Azospirillum brasilense: one gene and its partner. The protein of the gene in region 1 interacts with the protein of each later gene in a pairwise test. Links are inferred from orthologs where the notes say so. Each region holds a gene or a part of one and is shown on either strand. Other genes may lie near its edges.

Evidence for each region.
Region 2: the proteins of H1Q64_RS02560 (region 1) and H1Q64_RS23590 interact in binary tests that used the Escherichia coli proteins (3 or more experiments, as listed by UniProt). The link is inferred for Azospirillum brasilense from one-to-one orthologs.

What each region holds. Positions count from the first base shown.
Region 1 is NZ_CP059449.1:542,653-545,896, reverse strand. The notes cover bases 151-3,079. They hold H1Q64_RS02560 (3-deoxy-manno-octulosonate cytidylyltransferase), read right to left. Parts: upstream 2,045-3,079; coding sequence 1,256-2,044; downstream 151-1,255. Other genes in these bases: H1Q64_RS02555 (c-type cytochrome), read left to right, coding at 2,302-2,835; H1Q64_RS02565 (prephenate dehydratase), read right to left, coding at 357-1,241; nudC (NAD(+) diphosphatase), read left to right, coding at 151-229. Also shown: more of nudC, read left to right, coding at 1-150; H1Q64_RS02545 (DNA polymerase III subunit gamma/tau), read left to right, coding at 3,168-3,244. UniProt on the Escherichia coli protein: Activates KDO (a required 8-carbon sugar) for incorporation into bacterial lipopolysaccharide in Gram-negative bacteria.
Region 2 is NZ_CP059451.1:191,328-194,519, forward strand. What follows is about bases 258-3,134. They hold H1Q64_RS23590 (TetR/AcrR family transcriptional regulator), read left to right. Parts: upstream 258-1,310; coding sequence 1,311-1,958; downstream 1,959-3,134. Other genes in these bases: torA (trimethylamine-N-oxide reductase TorA), read left to right, coding at 258-1,165; H1Q64_RS23595 (MDR family oxidoreductase), read left to right, coding at 2,007-2,999. Also shown: more of torA, read left to right, coding at 1-257. UniProt on the Escherichia coli protein: Involved in response to both electrophiles and reactive chlorine species (RCS). Represses the transcription of the nemRA-gloA operon by binding to the NemR box.

The DNA of each region.
Region 1 (3,244 bases):
CCGCTACCACTCGTCCCAGCCCTGGCCCTTCCCGTCCTCGCTGATGCTGGGCTTCAGCGCGCGGGCGGTGACGCTGGACATCCAGACGGACCTGGAGGAGCTGGAGACGGCCCATTGGTTCGACCGCGAGTTTCTGCGGACCTTCACCCCCAGCGAGGAATTCCGTCTCGCCCGCCCCGACAGCATCGCCCGCCGCCTGATCGACGAGTGGATCGCCGAGGGGGAGTGAGGGCGTCGCATCGCGTGCCCCCTCGGTCATTGCCCCCTCCCTAACCCTCCCCCGCTGCGCAGGGGAGGGAAGGGGCCCGCGGCGAAGCCGTAGGAAGGGTGGGAGCAAGCGCCGCTCGCCCCTTTCCTCAATCCTCGCCGATGCGCTGGCTTTCCTGATAGCGGAAGGGGTTGGCGGGGTAGACGCCCAGGATCTTCACCTCGCCGGCGCGGGCGAAGAAGGCCAGCTCCTCCAGCGCCAGACGCAGGGAGCGCTCTTCCGGATGGCCCTCCACGTCGGCGTAGAACTGGGTCTGGGTGAAATGCCCGCCGACCATGTAGCTTTCCAGCTTCGTCATGTTGATGCCGTTGGTGGCGAAGCCGCCCAGCGCCTTGTAGAGGGCCGCCGGCACGCTGCGCACGCGGAAGACGAAGGTGGTGATGATCTTGGCCCCGGTCCCTTCGGTGGGCAGCGGCGGGGTCTTCGGCTCGCGGGACAGGATCAGGAAGCGGGTGGTGTTGTGTTCCGCGTCCTCGATGCCGCCCTTCAGGATGTCCAGGCCGTAGATCTCCGCCGCCAGCGAGGAGGCGATGGCGGCGTGCTGCGGGTCGCCCAGCTTGGCGATCTCGGCGGCGGCGCCCGCGGTGTCGGCGTGGGAGATCGCCGTCAGCCCCAGCTCCCGCGTCATGTTGCGGCACTGGGACAGCGCCTGGATGTGGCTGCGCACCGTCTTCAGCCCGGCCAGCGTCGCGCCCTTCGGGGCGAGGAGCTGGTGGTTCACCCGCTGGAAATGCTCGCCGATGATGTGCAGGCCGCCTTCGGGCAGCAGATGGTGGTTGTCGGCCACGCGCCCGGCGATGGAGTTCTCCACCGGGATCATGGCGAGCGCCGCGCGCCCCTCGCGCACCGCGGCGAAGGCGTCCTCGAACGTGGCGCAGGGCAGCGTCGTCATGTCCGGAAAGACCGTCCGGCAGGACAGGTCCGAATAGGCGCCGGGCAGGCCCTGGAAGGCGATCACGTTCGAGGTCGTCATCGGGAGGTCTTCTTTTAAAGGGAAGTGCGCTTGGCGAGGATCGCGCGGGCGCGCTCCAGGTCGGCGGGAGTATCGACGCCGAGCGGAACCGCGTCAACGACGGCGGCGTCGATGCGCATCCCGAAGGCCAGCGCGCGGAGCTGCTCCAGCCGCTCACGCTGCTCCAGCGCCGAGGGCGGCAGGCGGACGTAGCGCTCCAGCGCGGCGCGGCGGTAGGCGTACAGCCCGATGTGGTGGAACAGCGGCCCGTCGCCCCAGGGCGCGGTGGCGCGGCTGAAATAGAGGGCGCGGCCCCGCCGGGCGCCGGGCGGCAGCTCCAGGATGGCCTTGACCACGTTGGGGTCGGTGCGCTCCTCCTCCCGCGTGATCTCGACCACCAGCGTGGCGATGTCGACCTGCGGGTCGGACAGCGGAGCGAAGGCGGCGCGCACCACGGCGGGCTCGATGGTCGGCAGGTCGCCCTGCACGTTCACCACCGCGTCGTACTTCCCCTCCGGGTCGAGCAGGCTGACCGCCTCGAAGATGCGGTCGGAGCCCGAGGGATGGTCGGGCCGGGTCAGCACGGCGGTGCCGCCCGCCGCCTCCACCGCCGCGGCGATCTCCGGCTCGGCGCAGGCGACCACCACCGGGCCGATCTCCGCCTCCATGGCGCGGCGCCACACTTGCACGATCATCGGCGCGCCGCCGATTTCGGCCAGCGGCTTCCCCGGCAGGCGGGTGGAGGCCATGCGGGCGGGAATCACGACGATTGGATTTGAGGGCGGCGGGTTCGCTGTGCCCTGGATGTCTGCGCCGGCGTTCATGTCGGCGTTCATGATGGAACGGCCCCCTGTCGCTTCGGAAAGGTGGCGCGGGTGAACCATGGATCGCCCTTTGCGTCAAGCGGCGTCACTCCAATATTCAGGTGGCCAACAGTCGGAGAACCGATATTCCTGTGGCAAGGGAGGGGGCCGAAGCGGTGACAAGCCGCCGCGGTCACGCTATCGTGCGGCGGAGAACCAGCCAGCCCTTGGCGACGGACCCGCGGCACGACAAAAAAGGGGACAAAGACGTTATGAGCATGGAGTGGAACAAGATTTTCGGCGCCGTGCTGCTGGCGGGTCTGATCGCCATGCTGGCCGGCTTCGCCGCGGAAGTTCTGGTGCACCCGAAGACGCCTGAGAAACCCGCCTATGTGGTGGCCATGCCGGAGGGCGCCGCTCCGGCCCCCAGCGGTGGCGCCGCCCCGTCCGGCCCGGCCGAGATCGCCCCGCTGCTCGCCAAGGCCGATGCCGCCGCTGGCCAATCCGCGGCCAAGGCCTGCGCCGCCTGCCACAGCTTCGACAAGGGGGGGGCGAACAAGGTCGGCCCGAACCTCTACGGCATCGTCGGCGCCCCGCACGGCCATCTGGACGGCTTCGCCTATTCCGACGCGATCAAGGGCAAGGCCGGCCCCTGGAACTACGACGAGTTGAACCACTTCCTCTACGACCCGAAGGCCTACGCGCCGGGCACCAAGATGACCTTCGCCGGCGTGAAGAAGGACCAGGAGCGGGCGAACATCATCGCCTATCTGCGATCCCTGTCCGACAGCCCGGCGCCGCTGCCGCAGTAACCTGCGGCGGTCCCATCCGGGAAACAGGCAAAAGCCCCGCGTTCCATCGGACGCGGGGCTTTTTCGTTCTCCCTCAAACGGAACGCCGGCAGATTGGCCTTGCATATGATGGTCCTATCGCCGATATAAGGCGCGGGAGGCTGGCGGCGGACGAGTCCCTCGCCAACCCGGTCAGGTCCGGAAGGAAGCAGCCGTAACGAGTTTCGGCTCGGGTCGTTCGTCCAGTCTCCCACCCTTCCCCATAAATTCCTGCAGCGAATTGAAACGGCGACAGCCCCGTGCCGTGACGCTATTCTGCGCTCCGTCGTGAAGCCGATTACCGGGCCAGCCGCGTGACCGATACCACCGTTGCCGATATGTCCTCTTCCGTTTCCGGGACGTCCGGGGGCCTTGCCTACCGGGTGCTGGC
Region 2 (3,192 bases), on another replicon or contig:
GGCGGTGTCGATCCCGGTCTCGCGTCTGGTCGAGACCCTGCTGAATCCCGGCAAGACGATGCAGTTCAACGGGCATGAGATCACGCTTCCGCTGATCAAGCTCGCCTACTGGGCCGGCGGCAATCCGTTCTCCCATCAGCAGGACCGCAACGAGATGCTGCGCGCGTGGCGCCAGCTCGACACCTTCATCGTTCAGGATGCGCAGTGGACCGCCTCGGCCCGCCATGCCGACATCGTGCTGCCGGCGACGACCTCCTACGAGCGCAACGACATCGAGCAGGTCGGGGATTACGCCCTGAGTCACATCGTCCCGATGAAGAAGATCGTCGATCCGGTCTTCGAGGCGCGCAACGATTTCGACATATTCGCCGCCATCGCCGACAAGCTGGGCAAGGGCTACGCCTTTACCCAGGGCCTCAGCGAGATGGACTGGATCCGCGGCATCTACGAATCCGCCAAGATCGAATCGCGCGCCAAGGGCATGGAGATGCCGGTCTTCGACGTCTTCTGGGACAGCAACAAGCCGCTGGAATTTCCGCTCGGCAAGGAGCAGGCCGATTTCGTTCGCCATGCCGATTTCCGCGCCGATCCCCTGCTGAACGCGCTGGGGACGGCGTCGGGCAAGTTCGAACTGTATTCCGCGGCCATCGAGAAGTACGGCTATGACGACTGCCCGCCGCACGCCACCTGGATGGAGCCGGTGGAACGGCTGGGGGGCCCGTCGACCCGCTATCCCCTGCATGTGGCCGCCAACCACCCGCAGATGCGCCTCCACTCCCAGCTCTGCGGGACCGTCAATCGGCAGAGCTACGCCATCGCCGGCCGGGAGCCTTGCTGGATGCATCCGGAGGACGCGCGGGCGCGCGGGTTGTCGGACGGCGATGTGGTCCGTGTCTTCAACGACCGTGGCCAGATCCTCGCCGGTTTGAAAGTCACCGACGACATCTGCCGCGGTGTGATCCGCATCAACGAGGGGGGCTGGTTCGACCCGGCGAACGCGCGGGAAATCGGCAGCCTGTGCCGGTACGGGGACGTCAACAACCTGACGACCGGGCTGTCGACCTCGAAGCTGGCGCAGGCCAACTGCGGGCACACCGGGGTTGCCGAGGTGGAGCGGTTCAAAGGAAGCCTACCACCCGTTGCGGTCTTCAGCCAACCTGCGTGAGAACCGGGGCAAGAGCCGATGTGATGGACGGCCTTACCGTCACATCGGCTCAATCGCGCTGTCCCCGCGCGATCGAACGGCGGCGCCGTGCGCCACGTAAAATTGGCGCTTTAATTTTATAGACGGTCGGTCTATAATTGTGGACATGAACACGACCGACCCATCTTTGAAGCCTCGCCGACGGGGGCGCCCTCCGAAGCAGGATGGCGCCTATCTCGACACCAGGGAGAGGTTGGTCAGGACCGGCGTCGCCATACTCACGGAAAAAGGATTTTCCGCCGTCGGCATCGAGGAAATCCTGGCGTCGGCGGGCGTGCCGAAGGGATCTTTCTATTATTACTTCGGCAGCAAGGAAGAGTTCGGCGGTACGCTGATCGCTGCCTATGCGGAATACTTCGCGCGGAAGCTGGACCGCTGGTTCCTGGACGAGTCCCGTCCTGCGCTGCAGCGTCTGCGCGACTTCGTCGAGGATGCCAAGGCGGGCATGGCGCGGTTCGACTTCCGCCGTGGATGCCTGGTTGGCAATCTCGGCCAGGAAATGGGCACGCTTCCCGAGCCGTTCCGTGAAAAGCTGAATCTCGTCTTTCTGGATTGGCAGGCCCGCACATCCCACTGTCTGCGGGCAGCGCAAGCGGCCGGACAAATTGGGATCGATCTGGATTGCGATCACTTGGCCGAGTTCTTCTGGATCGGCTGGGAGGGTGCCGTGCTGCGGGCAAAGCTGGAACGAAGCCCCGCCCCTCTCGACGCCTTTTCCCGCGGCTTCTTCGCGGCCTTGCATCTTCAGGCATAGACCGGGCGTCTTTGGACGTCACCCGCACCCAACCCGTAGGAGGGTTCAATGTTTCAAGCCATCTTGATCGAGAAGGACGGCGCGGACGTCCGCGCCGGCCTGTCCACCGTCGATGACGACCGCCTGCCGGCGGGCGACGTGACCGTCCGCGTCGCCCACTCGACGCTGAACTACAAGGATGCTCTGGCGATCACCGGGAAGGCGCCGGTGGTCCGCAGCTATCCCATGGTTCCGGGTATCGACTTCGCAGGTGTCGTGGAGCATTCGGCACACCCCGCCTACAAGGCCGGCGACAAGGTCGTCCTCAACGGCTGGGGTGTCGGCGAGCAGCACTGGGGCGGCCTTGCGGAAAAAGCACGCGTCAACGGCGACTGGCTGGTCCCGCTGCAAAGCCCGTTCACGCTCCGTCAGGCGATGGCAATCGGGACGGCAGGCTACACGGCCATGCTCTGCGTCATGGCGCTCGAACGGCATGACGTCACGCCGAACAAGGGGGAGGTTCTGGTCACCGGCGCCGCCGGCGGGGTCGGCAGCGTCGCCGTCGCCCTGCTGTCGAAGCTCGGCTACGAGGTGGTGGCCGTCACCGGCCGCCCGGAGGAGGCCGGTTACCTCAAGGCGCTAGGCGCCAAGGAGGTGCTTGACCGCAAGCAGTTCCAGGACCCCGGCAAGCCGTTAGCCAAGGAACGTTGGGCCGGTGCCGTGGATGTCATTGGCGGCCAGATCCTCGCGAATGTCTGCGCGGCCATGAAATATCGCGGCACGGTGGCTGCCTGCGGTCTTGCAGGTGGCATGTCGCTGCCCACGACCGTGGCACCCTTCATCCTGCGCGGCGTGACCTTGGCCGGGGTCGACAGCGTCATGTGCCCCAGGGAATTGCGGATCGAGGCCTGGCGCCGCCTGGCCGATGACCTTGATCCGGCTAAGCTGGATGGCCTGACGAGGGAGATCGCCTTGTCCGATGTGATTCCCACCGCCGCCAGCCTGCTCGACGGGCAGGTCCGTGGCCGCGTCACCGTCGCGATTTCTCCCACACCCGAATAAGTGCACTGATCAGAATTCCACAACCGCTCTGGACGGTCGCTTACCGGCGGTCTCCACCGACATCGCTGCTCATGCATCTCGGAACCCACCAGGAAGGCTCAGCCTGCGCAGCAAGCTCTCCGTTGGGTTCCGTCAGCCTTCGTGTCAGCTTGATCGTTTCGGCGGTGCTGCCGTAGATAAACTCCCCGTTCTC